2 regions of the Enterococcus sp. AAFC-DPL-5182 genome follow, and region 2 is predicted to be linked to the other one. Evidence: a T-box and tRNA genes for the amino acid it is inferred to sense, from the RefSeq annotation. Region 2 holds a T-box; the other holds one or more tRNA genes.
What was found. A T-box is a leader RNA that pairs with one kind of tRNA and senses whether it is charged. The one in region 2 lies ahead of tyrS (tyrosine--tRNA ligase), so its partner is inferred to be a tRNA-Tyr.
Positions count from the first base shown of each region.

Region 1: it encodes a tRNA-Tyr, which carries the amino acid that the T-box ahead of tyrS (tyrosine--tRNA ligase) is inferred to sense. The anticodon was not compared.

Region 1 is NZ_CM177101.1:2,209,034-2,218,552, reverse strand. Features, by position in the region: rRNA gene AC4BB7_RS10335 (23S ribosomal RNA) at 1-2,232, shown strand, start outside; rRNA gene rrf (5S ribosomal RNA) at 2,329-2,444, shown strand; tRNA gene AC4BB7_RS10325 (tRNA-Asn) at 2,452-2,525, shown strand; tRNA gene AC4BB7_RS10320 (tRNA-Ser) at 2,573-2,661, shown strand; tRNA gene AC4BB7_RS10315 (tRNA-Glu) at 2,677-2,748, shown strand; tRNA gene AC4BB7_RS10310 (tRNA-Val) at 2,761-2,833, shown strand; tRNA gene AC4BB7_RS10305 (tRNA-Asp) at 2,843-2,916, shown strand; tRNA gene AC4BB7_RS10300 (tRNA-Phe) at 2,931-3,003, shown strand; tRNA gene AC4BB7_RS10295 (tRNA-Tyr) at 3,007-3,087, shown strand; tRNA gene AC4BB7_RS10290 (tRNA-Trp) at 3,097-3,167, shown strand; tRNA gene AC4BB7_RS10285 (tRNA-His) at 3,181-3,253, shown strand; tRNA gene AC4BB7_RS10280 (tRNA-His) at 3,285-3,357, shown strand; tRNA gene AC4BB7_RS10275 (tRNA-Gln) at 3,372-3,443, shown strand; tRNA gene AC4BB7_RS10270 (tRNA-Cys) at 3,478-3,548, shown strand; tRNA gene AC4BB7_RS10265 (tRNA-Leu) at 3,565-3,648, shown strand; gene AC4BB7_RS10260 (bacterial Ig-like domain-containing protein) at 3,725-6,139, shown strand; gene AC4BB7_RS10255 (PadR family transcriptional regulator) at 6,210-6,755, opposite strand; gene AC4BB7_RS10250 (MFS transporter) at 6,878-8,077, shown strand; gene AC4BB7_RS10245 (sigma-54-dependent transcriptional regulator) at 8,225-9,519, opposite strand, start outside.
Region 2 is NZ_CM177101.1:2,493,909-2,503,427, reverse strand. Features, by position in the region: gene AC4BB7_RS11665 (alpha-ketoacid dehydrogenase subunit beta) at 1-394, shown strand, start outside; gene AC4BB7_RS11660 (dihydrolipoyllysine-residue acetyltransferase) at 532-2,175, shown strand; gene lpdA (dihydrolipoyl dehydrogenase) at 2,183-3,589, shown strand; gene AC4BB7_RS11650 (glycosyltransferase family 39 protein) at 3,700-5,244, opposite strand; gene AC4BB7_RS11645 (YerC/YecD family TrpR-related protein) at 5,449-5,763, opposite strand; gene tyrS (tyrosine--tRNA ligase) at 6,288-7,556, opposite strand; T-box leader at 7,609-7,812, opposite strand; gene tyrP (tyrosine-tyramine antiporter) at 8,196-9,519, shown strand, end outside.

The DNA of each region.
Region 1 (9,519 bases), 280 kb from region 2:
AATAGGGCGAATGAGTATGTAGTCGTAGACCCGAAACCATGTGATCTACCCATGGCCAGGTTGAAGGTGTGGTAAAACGCACTGGAGGACCGAACCCACGTACGTTGAAAAGTGCGGGGATGAGCTGTGGGTAGCGGAGAAATTCCAAACGAACTTGGAGATAGCTGGTTCTCTCCGAAATAGCTTTAGGGCTAGCGTCGAAGTTAAGAATGATGGAGGTAGAGCACTGTTTGGACTAGGGGCCCATCTCGGGTTACCGAATTCAGATAAACTCCGAATGCCATTCATTCATATTCGGCAGTCAGACTGCGAGTGATAAGATCCGTAGTCGAAAGGGAAACAGCCCAGACCACCAGCTAAGGTCCCAAAATATATGTTAAGTGGAAAAGGATGTGGGGTTGCACAGACAACTAGGATGTTGGCTCAGAAGCAGCCACCATTTAAAGAGTGCGTAATAGCTCACTAGTCGAGTGACCCTGCGCCGAAAATGTACCGGGGCTAAACATATTACCGAAGCTGTGGATCACACCTCTGGTGTGATGGTAGGAGAGCGTTCTAAGGGCGTTGAAGGTCGATCGTGAGGACGGCTGGAGCGCTTAGAAGTGAGAATGCCGGTATGAGTAGCGAAAGACGGGTGAGAATCCCGTCCACCGTATGACTAAGGTTTCCTGGGGAAGGCTCGTCCGCCCAGGGTTAGTCGGGACCTAAGCCGAGGCCGATAGGCGTAGGCGATGGACAACAGGTTGATATTCCTGTACCAGTTGTTTTTGTTTGAGCAATGGAGGGACGCAGGAGGCTAAGGAATGCATGCGACTGGAAGTGCATGTCCAAGCAGTAAGTCTTGAGTAGAGTCAAATGCTTTACTCTATACGGACAAGCTGTGATGGGGAGGGAAATAATAGTACCGAAGTTCCTGATGTCACACTGTCAAGAAAAGCTTCTAGTGAGAAAACAACTGCCCGTACCGTAAACCGACACAGGTAGTCGAGGAGAGTATCCTAAGGTGAGCGAGCGAACTCTCGTTAAGGAACTCGGCAAAATGACCCCGTAACTTCGGGAGAAGGGGTGCTGACTTCGGTCAGCCGCAGTGAATAGGCCCAAGCGACTGTTTATCAAAAACACAGGTCTCTGCAAAATCGAAAGATGAAGTATAGGGGCTGACGCCTGCCCGGTGCTGGAAGGTTAAGAGGATGGGTTAGCTTCGGCGAAGCTCAGAATTGAAGCCCCAGTAAACGGCGGCCGTAACTATAACGGTCCTAAGGTAGCGAAATTCCTTGTCGGGTAAGTTCCGACCCGCACGAAAGGCGTAACGATTTGGGCACTGTCTCAACGAGAGACTCGGTGAAATTTTAGTACCTGTGAAGATGCAGGTTACCCGCGACAGGACGGAAAGACCCCATGGAGCTTTACTGTAGCTTGATATTGAGTGTTTGTACCACATGTACAGGATAGGTAGGAGCCGATGAACCCGGAACGCTAGTTTCGGTGGAGGCGCTGGTGGGATACTACCCTTGTGTTATGAACCCTCTAACCCGCACCACTTATCGTGGTGGGAGACAGTGTCAGGTGGGCAGTTTGACTGGGGCGGTCGCCTCCTAAAGAGTAACGGAGGCGCCCAAAGGTTCCCTCAGAATGGTTGGAAATCATTCGCAGAGTGTAAAGGCAGAAGGGAGCTTGACTGCGAGACTTACAAGTCGAGCAGGGACGAAAGTCGGGCTTAGTGATCCGGTGGTTCCGCATGGAAGGGCCATCGCTCAACGGATAAAAGCTACCCTGGGGATAACAGGCTTATCTCCCCCAAGAGTCCACATCGACGGGGAGGTTTGGCACCTCGATGTCGGCTCGTCGCATCCTGGGGCTGTAGTCGGTCCCAAGGGTTGGGCTGTTCGCCCATTAAAGCGGCACGCGAGCTGGGTTCAGAACGTCGTGAGACAGTTCGGTCCCTATCCGTCGCGGGCGTTGGAAATTTGAGAGGAGCTGTCCTTAGTACGAGAGGACCGGGATGGACTTACCGCTGGTGTACCAGTTGTTCTGCCAAGGGCATTGCTGGGTAGCTATGTAGGGAAGGGATAAACGCTGAAAGCATCTAAGTGTGAAGCCCACCTCAAGATGAGATTTCCCATTTCTTTAAGAAAGTAAGACCCCTGAGAGATGATCAGGTAGATAGGTTGGAAGTGGAAGTGCAGTGATGTACGGAGCGGACCAATACTAATCGGTCGAGGACTTAACCAAAGAAACGAAATAAAAAAGTTTTTTCGGAATGTTTGATTACTACTTCAATCCAGTTTTGAGTGAATAATCACTCAACTTAATAGCAACAACACCCAGTGTGGTGGCGATAGCGAGAAGGATACACCTGTTCCCATGCCGAACACAGAAGTTAAGCTTCTTAGCGCCGATTGTAGTGAAGGGTTTCCCTTTGTGAGAGTAGGACGTCGCCACGCTAATTATTCCGGCATAGCTCAGTTGGTAGTAGCGCATGACTGTTAATCATGATGTCGTAGGTTCGAGTCCTACTGCCGGAGTTCCTTAATATAGGATTTATGAGTAATATTTTGCTTCTTTTAACTCTGGAGAGTTGTCCGAGAGGCCGAAGGAGCATGATTGGAAATCATGTAGACGGTGAACGCTGTCTCAAGGGTTCGAATCCCTTACTCTCCGTATTAAGTTTTTATTGGCCCGTTGGTCAAGCGGTTAAGACACCGCCCTTTCACGGCGGTATCACGGGTTCGATTCCCGTACGGGTCATTTATATTTATTGGAGGTTTAGCTCAGCTGGGAGAGCACCTGCCTTACAAGCAGGGGGTCGGCGGTTCGATCCCGTCAACCTCCATTAAATTACGGTTTGGTAGTTCAGCTGGTTAGAATGCCTGCCTGTCACGCAGGAGGTCGCGGGTTCGAGTCCCGTCCAGACCGTTTTATTAATTTTTGGCGCAGTAGCTCAGTTGGTAGAGCAACGGATTGAAGCTCCGTGTGTCGGCAGTTCGATTCTGTCTTGCGCCATTTGGAGGAATAGCGAAGTGGCTAAACGCGACGGACTGTAAATCCGTTCCTTAGGGTTCAGTGGTTCGAATCCACTTTCCTCCATTACATAGTAGGGATATAGTTAAACGGTATAACTACGGTCTCCAAAACCGTCATTGTGGGTTCGATTCCTACTATCCCTGTTAATAGTTTATGGCGATTGTGGTGAAGTGGTTAACACAGCGGATTGTGGTTCCGCCATGCGTGGGTTCGATCCCCATCAGTCGCCCTTAGCTTTTAAAATTATCATATGCTTTATGGCGATTGTGGTGAAGTGGTTAACACAGCGGATTGTGGTTCCGCCACGCGTGGGTTCGATTCCCATCAGTCGCCCTTAGTTCTAATATTGGGGTATAGCCAAGCGGTAAGGCAACAGGTTTTGATCCTGTCATGCGTTGGTTCGAATCCAGCTACCCCAGTTTTCTCTAATAGAGAATGTTTCATTTATAATATGGCGGTATAGCCAAGTGGTAAGGCAGAGGTCTGCAAAACCTTCATCACCGGTTCAAATCCGGTTACCGCCTTGCAAATTTATTTCATGCCGGCGTGGCGGAATTGGCAGACGCGCTGGACTCAAAATCCAGTGCCCGCGAGGGCGTGCCGGTTCGACCCCGGCCGCCGGTATAAAAGATAAGCCAACGTTGGTGAAACGTTGGCTTGTTTTTTAATATTTTAATACATTGGTTAAAAGGAGGTTATTATGAGGAAAATAAGAGTTTATTGTTTATTTATCTTGCTAGTTGGCTATATTAGTCCAATCATTGTAAGCGCCGAAGAGATCAACGAGCATAAACTAGATGAATCTGCAGAACAACACATAGAAAACAGTTCAGAAAAATTCAGTACATACGATAATGAAGCAGAAGAAGTTATGCCTCAGAAAGAGAGTACATTAGATACTTCAAGAAGTGTGCCTGAAGTATCTAATGAAATAAAAGAAGAAAAAAGTGGGAAAGTAATTGTTGCCTCAGGAATGTTCGGAACGAGTAAATGGCAAATAGATAATTCTGGAGCTTTACATATAGGTAGTGGTGACTTTATAAATACTAGAAATAGTTCACCTTGGTTTCCATATAGAAATCAAATTAATAAAATAGTTTTTGATGGACCTGTCAAAGCTAGCAGTAATTCTTCCAATCTTTTTTCAAATTTAGATCGAGTTGTCGAAGTTGAGAATCTTGGTGAGCTTGATACAAGTAATGTTACTCTAATGCGAGATATGTTTTCAAATACAAGTAGCTTAGTAAGTTTGGATTTATCTCATTTTGATACAAGCCGAGTAATTGATATGGGATTCATGTTTTCTTACGCAAGCAGTTTAACAAACTTAAATTTATCAAGTTTTAATACAAGCAATGTAGTTTATATGAGAAGTATGTTCTTTGGGACGCAAAATATAGATCATTTAGATTTATCAAACTTTGACACAGGTCATGTAGAAGATATGAGTGGTATGTTTATGAGAAGTGGAGTAAAAAACCTCGATATCAGTCGTTTTGATACAAGTAATGCAACAGACATGAGTGGTATGTTTAGTGGTCTTGATTTGGATGGTTTAGATCTATCTCATTTTGATACAAGCCAAGTGACAAACATGGCAGCTATGTTTGGCTGGAGTCAAATAACGAACTTAAATGTTTCTAGCTTTGAAACAGCTCAAGTCAAAAACATGGATGAAATGTTTACAGGGACTCAAATAGATAGTGTAGACTTATCCAGTTTTTATATAAATAATGTGAAAAATATGAATAATATGTTTAGTGGTAGCCAAATAAATAGTATCGATATATCTAATTTTGATACAAGTATGGTAGTTTATATGTATGAAATGTTTGCACGTATGAGTGAACTTAAACATATTAATCTTGGCGAAAATTTTCAATTTAAAGATGGAGTAACATTACCTTCTCCAAGTAATATTTTACCTTATTATGGAAAGTGGCAACGAGATCATGAAGGAATAGTCTATACATCAGAAGAATTAGCAAATCAATATGATGGTTTAACAATGAAGGGAAATTATTATTGGGCAGAAAAACAGCCCAAGTTAGAAGTCAGGGACTCTACAATTTATACGGGAGACGAATGGAATCCACGAGATAATTTTATTTCAGCTGCTGATGAAGAGGGGAATATCCTTTCATTTGATCCAGCTATGACTACTGATACTGTAAATACTGAGTTCCCAGGAACCTATGAAGTTACGTATACAAATAACAGCGTGTCTAAAACAATCATAGTGACTGTAAAAAAAAATCTAGAAACGATCGAGGCTGAAGATACTATCATTTATGTTAATGATAGGTGGGAAGCAAAAGATAGTTTTCTCTCAGCTACTAATAGAGATGGAGAGAGTATTGAGTTTAATGCTAATATGACTGCAGATACTGTGAATACTACTATTCCTGGAACGTATCCTGTAACTTATAAAAATGGAAGATCATCAAAAACAATTGAAGTGATTGTAAAAGAAAATAAAGAAAGTATTTATGCTAAAGATTCTCTTATTTATGTTGGAGATAACTGGGAAGGGTATGACAGTTTTGTATCAGCAACTGATAAGGATGGAAATGAATTATCTTATAATGATTCCATGCTATCTGGAGAAGTAGATACTAAAGTACCAGGGATATATAATGTTGATTATACCAATGGTGAAGCTACAATTAAAATAACGGTCACTGTCAAAGATAACCTAGCTAGTATTCAGGCTAACGACTCAACTATTCATGTTGGTGACAATTGGCATGCAGAAGACAATTTCAAAGGGGCAACAGATAAGGCGGGGGATCAGCTAAGTTTCAAAGATATAACCGTTACTGGAAAAGTCGATACCTCAAAAGCAGGTAAGTATGAAATAACATATGCTTATGATCAAGTTTCGATGACCATTTTTGTGTTTGTTGAGGAAAATAACGATGAGAGCAGTATTGATAAGGATAACTTCGGAGATAAAATGGATAACAATTTAAAAAATGAAAATAGTACTAAAAAGAATACTAATCATGTACTTCCTAAAACAGGCGAGCAAGTCCATATGTTGCCTATAGTATTCGGTCTATTTATTTCTATGTTATCTGTTATCATGTTGAAAATAAGAAGAAAAGTTTTATAATGCGTAAGAAAACGTAAAAAAGAGGAAAGGCACTGAGTTGTTTTTCCTCTTTTTTGGTGCACAAATAGTATCAGATACTAAGCTTTTTTGAGAATAGTTGTTCCACCTGTTCTTCAGCCCACTGACACCACCTCAGTTCTTCTTCACAAATACGTATTCTTCTTTGGATGACAAGGAAACGCCCAAAGTTTCTGTTCTGTTCAACAGGATCACTCAACTGTTCTATTTGTTCTTGCTTTTCTTGGTTTTGCTTTAAAATTTTCAGCTGATGCTGTCTTCTTTCAAAAAGTAGCCCTTTGACTGTGTGTTTATCTAGAATAGAAGCAACATAGATTTTAGCTAGAAATTCGTCTTTTTGAGAGGGCTCCTTGGTTTCTTCTTGAATCCAGAGATTAACAACTTCTTCTCCTTTTTTGGTCAAATGATAAATCTTTTTTTGTGTATGTGTGTCATCAGTTTCTACCGATACATATTCGTCTTTTAAAAGTTTCGCCAGAGAAGTGTAAATTTGACTGTGATGGGCTTCCCAAAAAAGAGCAAGGTATTGCTTTAATTCATAACCAGTACAAGGTTTTCTAACTAACATACAAAGTAAAATATAACTAAGAGTATTCATTGAAGCCAGTCTCCTTTTATTTTTTTCTTTATTATACCATAAAAATATGTGTATTAATAAACATGTAAATATTGACATGTTTATTTTTTTGTAGTATCTTTTTATAGAAAGAAGGGAAATAAATGGAAGAAACAGGTATTTTAGAGGAACAAGTGAAGATAGAAACTAAGGTGGGGTTGCGATCGGCATATGCAGTGGCATTTACATGTATGATTGCATTTATGGGAATTGGTTTAGTTGATCCTATTTTGAAAACAATTGCTAGACAATTAGATGCAACGCCAGCTCAAACAACTTTATTGTTTACGAGCTACATGTTGGTGACAGGAGTCATGATGTTGTTTACTGGTTTTATTTCCAGTCGAATAGGTGCAAAGAAAACATTGATTTTTGGACTTATTATCATTATAGGATTTTCATGTTTAGCTGGTTTTTCTGAAACAATTGAAGGACTGATTTATTTACGTGCGGGCTGGGGTTTAGGAAATGCTTTATTTATTTCAACTGCTTTATCAGCTATTGTGGGTGTGTTAGCCGGGCAAACAGAGAAAGCAATTATCATGTACGAAGCATCTATGGGACTTGGAATGGCTATTGGTCCGTTGCTTGGTGGTGTATTAGGAAGCATGTCTTGGCGTATGCCATTTTTTGGTGTAGCTACTTTGATGCTTATTGCAAGCTTTGCGATTGGTCTTTTATTGACTCCTATCGCTAAACCAAAGAAAAAAGTTACTCTTTGGGCAGGGATCAAAGCTTTAGGTAATCATAAATTACGTTCAGTTGGCATTATTGCACTACTATATAATTTTGGTTTCTTTACCTTATTAGCATATGCACCATTTTTACTGGAAGGATTTTCTGAAATGCAAATTGGATTTGTCTTTTTTGGTTGGGGCGCATTATTAGCTATTGCATCGGTATTCATTGCACCTATTTTAGAAAAACAGATCAATACGTATCGTACGATTTTACTTGCATTATTTTTATTCTTTGCGTGTTTGTTCTTTATTGGCTTCAGCGCCCAAAAACCTGGATTGGTTGCAGCAGGTGTTATCATGGCAGGCTTTTTCCAAGGTCTGATCAATACACTTTTGACAACTATTGCTATGGAGATACCTGAGATCGAAAGAAGTGTAGCATCATCTTCTTATAGTTTTATTCGTTTTTTTGGCGGAGCGATTGCGCCATTTATTGCTGGTAAGCTAGCGGAAATTTGGAATACAAGTATACCCTTTTATTTTGCTGCCTTTATGGTTCTAATAGGTCTTGTATTTGTGGTCGTTCATAATCAATATTTTGCTACAGAAGAAGAGTATGAATAGAAGAATTTAAAAAACGCAGCATCTCTGAGAACTTCGAAGATGCTGCGTTTTTACTAATATTAGTATTACATTTTTAGGTATTTAATAAATTCAATATACAAACGAACGATCTACTATCGTTATAGTAATAGTTTTTGTAGCTGGAAATCAAATAAACGATTCGCTCATAAAAAAAGCAGTGATATAAAAGATTTCATCTTTAGGAATAGAAATGGCATAATAAGCTTCTAAAAATTGACTATTTTTTTGAACAATAGAAATTTCATTTGAATATTTTTCCTTAAATGTTAAAGTTTGCGGGAAAGTACTGACATTTTTTCCTTGTTTTAAACGATCGATCATACAAACGATATGACAAGACAATCCAATTTTTATTTCATAAGAGATAGCAGGATTGATTTCTGCCGCCATCGTTTCCACCCATTCTCGAATCGATAGAATCAAATTCTCACCATCTTTATATTCCAACATAGTTGCAATATTTAGACGCATGCCTTCAAAGGCGATTTCATAATCGATAAGTGATTGGATTTTTTCTGTTTTTGTTTCGTCTAGTGCATCAGTAATTGAGAAATGCGGTGCAGTGAAAGGATATTGAAACGTACCGATCGTACAGATTATTTTTCCAGATTGGCTTAAGTTTGCGACAGTTCGTTCAAGTAATTTTTGATCTGTGATTTGTAAAGATACAATTTCACAAGCAGCACCTCTCAAATTCAAACGGCTACTTAGCATTTTTTTGATCATTTGAGCCGATCCTTCTCCAGTAGTGCATAAAGTGAGTATATATAATTTCGACGGACTTTTTTCTTCTGAATGTTTTTTATAAGTAGAAAGTCCTCTGATATTTATAGTTGCTTCAAATATTTCATTTAGCCCATAGCCAAGAGAGGCTTTTCTACTCGCTTCTAAGACATGAAGTGTACTAACTAATTCAATACAACGGATTTGAATATTTAATTTTTTCTCTAATTCATCACTGAAATTAATCAAAGAGCCCATGTCTACTAGTAAAAGAACGTCTTTTAACTGCTCTTTTGAAGAAAGATAATTTTGTATATTGGTCAAAGCGGTAATCGGTTTCTCGTCAAGACTCATATCAAAACCTACAGCTATTTGTTCACCCAAAAGCTTATTAACAACTGTCGCCATACTGGTTGCCGTGGATTCCCCATGAGCCACAACAATGACTTCGACCTTCGCTCTTTTTTTACTTTTATTTTCATCGGTTGTAAAAAATAATGCAAGAAAGGCAACTTCATCTTCAGGTAGTTGAATACTAAAATCAGTCTCAATAACCGAAAGACAATGCTGTGCTGTTTCAAAATGTCTAGGATATTCTTTTTTTATCTCAGAGATTCTTGGGTTAATGATAGTCTGACCTCTTTTTATTCTCTGAATCGTGTTATATAGATGAAGAGAGAGTCCATAACGAACATTAT
Region 2 (9,519 bases):
AGCGGCTGTTACTCGTGAGGGTACGGATGTTTCTATCATCACTTACGGTGCAATGGTTCGTGAAGCAATCAAAGCTGCTGACAACTTAGCGAAAGACAATATTTCTGCTGAAATCATTGACTTACGTACTGTCGCTCCTTTAGATGTTGAAACAATCATTAAATCAGTTGAAAAAACTGGTCGCGTAGTTGTTGTTCAAGAAGCACAAAAACAAGCTGGCGTTGGTGCTATGGTTGTTTCTGAAATTTCTGAACGTGCAGTATTATCATTAGAAGCGCCAATTGGCCGAGTATCTGCTCCAGATACAATCTTCCCATTTGGACAAGCAGAAAACATTTGGTTGCCAAATGCTAAAGATATCGAAGCGAAAGCTAGAGAAATCGCAGAATTTTAATTAAAAACTGAATAAATTTGCTTTAAACGGCATGCCTGAATTTTCACGTGATATTTTTTCATGTGGAAATTTAGAGCTGTTGTTTTCAGTAATTTGCGAGTTAGACAGATACGATAAAGGAAGGGAAGGCTTAAAAAATGGCTTATCAATTTAAATTACCAGATATTGGTGAAGGTATTGCAGAAGGCGAAATCGTAAAATGGTTCGTTAAAGCAGGAGATACCATCAATGAAGATGATACATTATTAGAAGTTCAAAACGATAAATCTGTAGAAGAGATTCCATCTCCAGTTACAGGAACAGTTAAATCAATCGTAGTACCAGAAGGCACAGTAGCAAATGTTGGAGATGTATTGATCGAAATCGATGCACCAGGACATCCTGAAAATGATGCAGCACCAGCTGCTCCTGCTCAAGAACAAACGCCTGCTCAACCAGCAGCTACTCCAGAAGCACCAGCAGCTGATAATGGCGGTGGAGTATTCCAATTTAAATTACCAGATATCGGTGAAGGTATTGCAGAAGGCGAAATCGTAAAATGGTTCGTTAAATCAGGCGATACAATCAACGAAGATGATACTTTATTAGAAGTTCAAAACGACAAATCTGTTGAAGAAATCCCTTCACCAGTTACAGGAACAGTTAAAAACATCGTTGTTCCAGAAGGTACAGTAGCAAACGTTGGAGATGTATTGATCGAAATCGATGCACCAGGACATAACTCTGCACCAAGTTCAGTACCAGCAGCAAGTGCTCCTGCTCAAACAGAACAAGCAGCACCAGCACCTGCAGCGTCAACTGGCGTAGTAGCAGCGGCTGATCCAAACAAACGTGTCTTGGCTATGCCATCAGTACGTCAATTTGCTCGTGAAAAAGATGTAGACATCACACAAGTTGCACCAACTGGAAAAGGTGGACGTGTTACAAAAGCAGACATCGAAGCATTTATTTCAGGTGGCGGACAAGCAGCAGCACCAGCGCAAGCTGAACAAACTGCAGCAACACCACAAGCAACAGCTACAACTGAATCAGCAGCACCAAAAGCTCCTGCTAAACCGTTTGTTTCTGACTTAGGTGAAGCTGAAACTCGTGAGAAAATGACGCCAACTCGTAAAGCAATTGCTAAAGCGATGGTTAACAGCAAACATACTGCACCACACGTTACATTGCATGACGAAGTTGAAGTATCTAAATTATGGGATCACCGTAAGAAATTTAAAGATGTTGCAGCAGCAAATGGTACAAAATTAACATTCTTACCATACGTTGTGAAAGCATTGACAGCAACAGTTCAAAAATTCCCAATCTTGAATGCATCAATTGATGATGCAGCACAAGAAATCGTTTATAAAAACTACTATAACATTGGTATCGCAACAGATACTGATCATGGTTTATATGTACCAAACGTTAAAAATGCGAACACTAAGAGCATGTTTGCTATCGCTGATGAAATCAACGAAAAAGCAGCTCTTGCAATTGAAGGCAAATTAACTGGTGCGGATATGCGTGATGGTTCTATCACAATCAGTAATATTGGTTCAGTTGGCGGCGGCTGGTTCACACCAGTTATCAACTACCCTGAAGTTGCGATTTTAGGCGTTGGTACGATTGCTACTCAACCAGTTGTAAATGCAGATGGAGAGATCGTTGTTGGTCGTGTAATGAAACTTTCAATGAGTTTTGACCACCGTATTGTTGACGGAGCAACTGCTCAAAAAGCAATGAACAACATCAAGCGTTTATTAGCTGATCCAGAATTATTATTAATGGAAGGATGATTATCACATGGTAGTAGGAGATTTCGCCATTGAATTAGATACAGTCGTAATTGGTTCAGGCCCTGGAGGATACGTTGCAGCAATTCGTGCTGCTGAAATGGGTCAAAAAGTTGCGATCATTGAACGTGAGTTTATCGGCGGTGTATGTTTAAACGTTGGATGTATTCCTTCTAAAGCATTGATCGCAGCAGGACATCACTATCAAGAATCACTAGATTCAACAATGTTTGGTGTAACAACTAAAGGTGTAGAATTAGATTTTACAAAAACTCAAGATTGGAAAGATAACCAAGTTGTTAATTCATTAACAACTGGCGTTAGCTTCCTTATGAAAAAACATAAAATCGAAGTTATTGAAGGAGAAGCGTTCTTCGTTGATGAAAACACATTACGTGTGATCCACCCAGATTCAGCTCAAACTTACTCATTCAATAATGCAATCGTAGCAACAGGTTCTCGTCCAATCGAAATCCCAGGATTTAAATTTGGCGGACGTGTCTTAGATTCTACTGGCGGTTTGAACTTGAAAGAAGTACCTAAGAAATTTGTTATCATCGGTGGCGGTGTTATCGGTGCAGAATTAGGTGGCGCTTATGCTAACCTTGGTTCTGAAGTAACGATTTTAGAAGGCAGTCCTTCAATCTTACCAACGTATGAAAAAGACATGGTTAAACTAGTTACAGATGACTTCAAGAAGAAAAATGTAACAGTTGTAACCAAAGCGATGGCTAAAGAAGCAATCGACAACGGCGACAGCGTAACTGTAAAATATGAAGTAGACGGTAAAGAAGAATCAGTCACTGCTGACTATGTAATGGTAACAGTTGGACGTCGTCCAAACACTGATGATCTTGGTTTAGAACAAGCAGGTGTTGAAGTTGGTGAACGTGGTTTAGTTAAAGTGGACAAACAAGGTAGAACAAGCGTATCAAACATCTTCGCCATTGGTGATATCGTACCAGGCGCTGCTCTTGCTCATAAAGCAAGCTATGAAGCCAAAATTGCAGCAGAAGCAATTTCTGGTAAAAAAGTAGAAGTAGACTACAAAGCAATGCCTGCTGTAGCCTTTACTGATCCAGAATTAGCAAGCGTTGGTATGACAATTGCTGAAGCGAAAGAAGCGGGATTAGAAGCAACTGCTTACAAATTCCCATTCGCTGGTAACGGCCGTGCTATCTCTTTAGGTAAAACTGAAGGCTTCGTGCGCTTAGTAACAACAAATGAAGACAATGTGATCATCGGAGCACAAATCGGCGGAGTTGGCGCAAGTGATATGATTTCTGAATTATCATTAGCAGTTGAATCTGGCATGAATGCTGAAGATATCGCATTAACGATCCATCCACACCCATCTTTAGGGGAAATTACTATGGATGCTTCTGAGTTGGCTTTAGGTTTGCCAATTCATATTTAAATAGCATATTTGTCACACAAAGAAAGACCGAGCTAGCCAAGCTCGGTCTTTTGTTAGAGTGAAAAACACCCGCCAAGTTGTGATTCAACTACTTGGCAGGTGTTTTTTTACTATAACTTTTTTATATTTTGTTCAATTGTTGAAAGTTTACTGTAAAAACCATAAGCAGACAATATATATATAGTTGGAAGATATTGAATCAAATATCTGGATCGACCACCTTCAAATAGAAGAAGATACAAAAAAGCGCCTAAGATAGTTAATTTGAAAATAGCTAGTAAATAATCAGTATCTTCATTTTTTTCTTCTTTTTTTGTGGCGAATAGTAGACCTAGTAGAGTGACAATCCACATTAAGTGCATAAAAATGCGTACTGTTTTAACCTTTTCTCCTTGCTGATAATAAGTATCTCTTAGGAAAATTTGTATAGGATCATTCGATTTGACATATACTTGGGGATTTCCGTCTCTGCCCCAACCAAAGTCACCACGATCTGTATTGTTGAGATGCTTTTTCATTAAAAATTTTGTATATCCGATAAACCCATGATTTTTTAAGCGTGCAACAATTTCTTTATTTGCGTAGTTGATTTTATCTTGTTTTGAAGGGAGTGAATTTATAGTATCAGTATCTTCAACACTATAGCCACCAGAGCCTCTCACCCCCATCATTACAAAGTGCTGCCAAGGTTTAGCTTTACTTTTATCAATGATCACAAGTTTTTGATGATTCTCAAATGTATGAAACAGTTTGAGTGTTCCAGCAAAAGGCAGGAAAAAAAGCAGTGTAATCAATATTCCTTTTTTTAATTTAATTTTTCTATGTTCTGTTATTAATGTAATCAGCGAAACTAGGATGTATGCGATTAAAAAAACAATAGAAGAAGGTTTTAGTAGATAAGAGACGGCAGTCAAAATACCTAAAACAACAATTAAATGTTTTTTGTGATTTTTGATAACTAGAGAATAGAGCCAAAAAATAATACTAATGACTGGCAACATAATAATATCTGTATAAATAACTAACATCCAAGGTGACAAAGCTAATGGTATAAATGCTAGATAAAATGAAAGGTAGGCTACTTTTTTATTGAATAGATTTTTAGCTGCTAGAAAAATAAAAATAAAGCCGATATCCATAAAAATGGTGTTTACCAGTTGCCAAAACATCCAAGAATAACCTAAAGATTGATGAAAAAAATTCCCTATTTGACTTATAAAATACATTAAAAAGAAAAACAAGCTATTATTGGGATTACCTGATAAATAGATGCTGGCAATTGAATCTGGGGAATTTTTAATCAGCTCCGTTACGCTTGCGTGGATCCCATCTACATCCCAATCAAGTGGTACATGAATATAATATAAGATGATTACTTGTAAAAAAATCGTCAAAATAAAGAGCATCTTTGTAATTAGTTCTATATTTTTTTTGAAAAACTCGAAACATTGCTTGCTTTTTTTATTTAAATATAAACGGCTACTTTCTGAACAAAAGATAATAGCACTAATAAAAAGTAGGCATAACAAGAATACCCAGATTTTATCATTTATATTTGAGATATCTAACAGGCTACTTCTAAGTGCACCGTACAATGTGTAAAGAATTGAGCAGATGAATAGGTAGTGTAAGAGTGAAACTATTGTTTTTTTCATGTATAATCTCCTGATATGTTGAATTATTTCTGTTTATCTAATGATATATTAAGATTAACTATTTTTTATGATTTATCACTATTTATTCTATTATAAGACAATCAGAGCTATTAGGAAACTTTATATATAAAAGAAGTTCTAAACGTTAAGGAATGAGCCTAACGTTTAGAACTTCTAATTATTTTGTAAAATAATACTATTATTCTAATGATGCAATTCTTCGCCATCTTGTTCATCGATCCTATGGACCATTTCAAGTAATCCGCCATTACCTTCATCAATAATTCGTTTCACTCTAGAAATCGTTGTAGTGCTGCTGCCAGTAGCTTCCGCAATATCACTATAGGTTTTATTCAACAATAGTAACTTTGCAACTTCAAATCTCTGTATCATAGAATCCAATTCTTTTAATGTCATTAAGTCATCAAAATAATTGTAACAATCCTCCAATGTTTCTAAAGCTAATAGAGAGCGGAAAAACTCATCGCCGTGGCCGTCTTGTATCTTGTCGATTTTCATAAGTTCCTCCTAAATTTAAAAGCGGAACAAATCGTTTGATTCTGTAGAAAATTAGGAAATTGACTTTGAGACGCAAGTTGTCTCACTGCCAATTTATCTATTTTCCTAAGGATCGATTTGTGCAGCTATCTAATACAAATGATCAACACTTTCTTATGAAAGTCTTGTACTGTTCATCATCAACTTAAATTCTTTCGTTGTGATTCTCAGCAAAAGCGGAATGAGCCCGTTTAGTCTCGACTAGAAAATAGGAAAACATGACTGAGTTGCTTTTTGCCTCATTCAGGTTTTATCTTTTTCTCAAGAGACTGGCTCATACAGCTAGATAGTAACAACGTTTCGCGTCACTACACCTTGTACTTTTCAACATTAGTTCATAGTATTCAATGTGTTTCGTAGCAAGCATTTTTTATTATAAAACTTTTTTGTATTTTGTCCAGTAAATTGAATAAATAAATGTAAAAGGGTGAAGTAAAACTGATTTTCAGTTTTACTTCACCCTTTAGAAATAGACTAACTATTTTTTACTTAGAAAGTAGTTTCACTAAAGTGTATTGTTTTTTCCCTTTGCGAACAATAATGAATTTTCCGTCAAAACTGTGCTCTGCTGTAACAACAAAGTCCAACTCTTTAATACGATCACCATTGATCGAAATCGCACCGTTTGAGATGTCTTCTCTCGCTTGGCGTTTAGATGGTTCAATGCCAAGTTCGATCAACCAATCAACAAGGTTTTGATCAAGGGTTTCTGTTTCAACAGTAGGCATGTTTTTAAAGCCTTCTTCAATTTGTTTGGAAGTTAGATTTTTTACGTTACCTGAGAATAATGCTTCTGAGATTGCTAAAGCATCATTTAAATCTTCTTCACTATGAACAAATTTAGTCATTTCTGCGGCTAGTACGCGTTGTGCTTCACGTAAATGTGGTTCAGTTTCTACTTTAACTTCTAATGCATCGATTTCTTCTTTTGTTAAGAAGGTAAAGAATTTCAAGTATTTGATTACGTCACGGTCATCTTGGTTTACCCAGAATTGGTAGAACTCGTAAGGTGTTGTTTTTTCAGGATCTAACCAAACGGCACCGCCAGCTGTTTTCCCAAATTTTGTTCCATCCGCTTTTAGCATCAATGGAATCGTTAAACCAAAGGCTTTTGCATCAGCACCTTCTTTTTTACGAATCAAGTCAAGACCTGCTGTGATATTGCCCCACTGATCAGCGCCACCGATTTGCATGCGAACGTCGTTGTGTTGGAATAAGTGTAAAAAGTCCATTGATTGTAGAATTTGGTACGTGAACTCTGTAAATGAAATCCCTGTTTCTAAACGGCTTGCTACGATATCTTTGGCAAGCATTGTATTGATGTTGAAGAACTTACCGTAATCTCTTAAGAAATCCAACAAAGTAAGGTTGTGTGTCCAATCGTAGTTGTTCACTAAAGTTAGTGTGTTATCTGTGTCCACTGCAAATAATTTTTCCATTTGTCTTGTTAAAGAATCAACATTGTGCTGAACAGTTTCCATTGTTTGTAATTGACGTTCTGTTGTACGTCCACTCGGATCACCAATTGTACCAGTAGCCCCACCAATCAAAATAAATGGATGGTGTCCAAATGCTTGGAATCTTTTTAACATCATAAACGGAATCAAATGCCCGATATGCATACTGTCTCCTGTAGGGTCCACACCGCAATATAGTGAAATGCTATTGGTTTCAACGTATTCACGCAAACCTTCGCTATCTGTTTGTTGGTTGATGGCGCCACGCCACTCTAATTCATCAATAATGTTTGTCATGTCTCTTCTTCCTCTCCTAAATAAAATAAAAAACGCCCCATAGGCTCAATGCCTATGGGACGAACTTCGCCGTGTTACCACCCAAATTGTATACGAAAAACTCATATACCTCTCAAATCTGTATCGTAGATAGACGCCTACTTACGGTAGGAAACTAAAAGTGTAATTCACAAAAAATGTATATGCCAACTCTCACTATATGTTGACTCTCTGAAATAGGGACATTCTTGCTACTTCGCTTTATTAAAGTTTGATATGTGATTTTGTAGCAATTTTACGACAAATAAACCAACTTGTCAAATACTTCTTTTTTTCTTTTATTATTTTTAAATGAGCTCTTTCTCATATAATCGGACTTCACTTTAATCTAGGTTTTTCGAAAGACGGAAGGGTCAAATAGGATTTCTGACAATTGCGAACGACCTTTTTACAAAAAGCTGTTTTATGCGATTTTTTTCACATAAATGCTTTAGCGTAGCGCAGTGCTGACGCGCTGTATAGAGTGCATAAATCTTAAATAACGGGCTTTTTTTTTAATTCTACTCTTTTTGACTTGGGGCTAAAAGCTACCTATACTTTGGGAGTGATTTCACATGTGGGAAACAAAAAATAAATTTAATCAGGAGGTCAAATAGAAACATGAATAAGAAATTGTCATTATTTGGATTAATCGGAATTACCATGGCCTTTTTTGGAACGGTTCGTAGTGTTCCAACATTAGCGTCAACGGGATGGGCGCAAATTTTTTATATGTTGATCGCAGCTTGCTGCTTTGCCTTACCAATTGCTTTGATTTCAGCAGAACTTTCAACTGGCTGGCCAGAAGAGGGCGGACCGCAAGTCTGGGTTCGTAATGCGTTTGGTGAAAAATGGGGTTTTGTTACGTCTTGGTTATTATGGGTACAAATGTTTTTCGGAATGGTAATGGTTGCTTCAACTGTAGGTGTACTACTTGGTTACGTAATCGACCGTCCAGACCTTGGACATAATAATTTATTCATTTTTATCATGATCTTGATTTCTTATTGGGGCATTACACTATTGAACTTGAAATTTGATATGGTCAAAATTGCAGGTGACTGGGGTGCTGTGATCGGTGTTTATATTCCTTTTGTTGCTCTAGTTGTTTTAGGAATGATGTACATGGCAAAACACGGCATCAACCAAGAGAGTTACTTAGGTCATTTTGAAGCAAGTAAATTATTACCTGACTTTAGCGATTTAGGTAGTTTACCAACTTTGACAGGAATTATCTTCATTTTTGCTGGAGTAGAAATTTCATCTGTTCATGCAAACAATATCGATAATCCAAAACGGAATTATCCAATTGCTGTGATTGCTTCTGTTTTACTATTAGTTGTGTTTAACTTAGCAGCTGGTTTAAGTGTAGCAGATAGTGTACCAGCCGGAAAAATGGAACTTGCCAATATCACGCAACCATTTGTGATCATGACACAAGATCTTGGGATTCCAGCGATTTTCAATAATATCATTTCTTTGATGATTTTAGTGGGTGTATTAGTTCAATTGAGTGCGTGGGTTTTAGGTCCAAGTAAATCAATGATCAAAGTAGCAGAAGAAGGAAACTTACCACCATTCTTCCAAAAACGTAATGCAAAAGGAATTCCAATTGTGTTTGTTATGATCCAAGCGATCGTCATTTCACTTGTATCGTTCTTATATGTTGTTGTACCAGATATCAGTGCGGCATTTTTGATCATCACGATCACAACAACGATCCTTTATTGTGTCGTATATCTACTGATTTCACTTTCAGCGATCAAATTACGTTACAGTATGCCAACTGTGAAACGTCCATTTCGATTAGGAAGTAAAGGCAATGGTTTGATGTGGTTTGTTTCAGTACTAGCGATCGTGAGTGTGGTTGTTACGATTCTAGTCAGCTTGATTCCACCAACTTCAGTTCCTCAAAGTGGACATGTAGCTTATATTATTTTCCAAG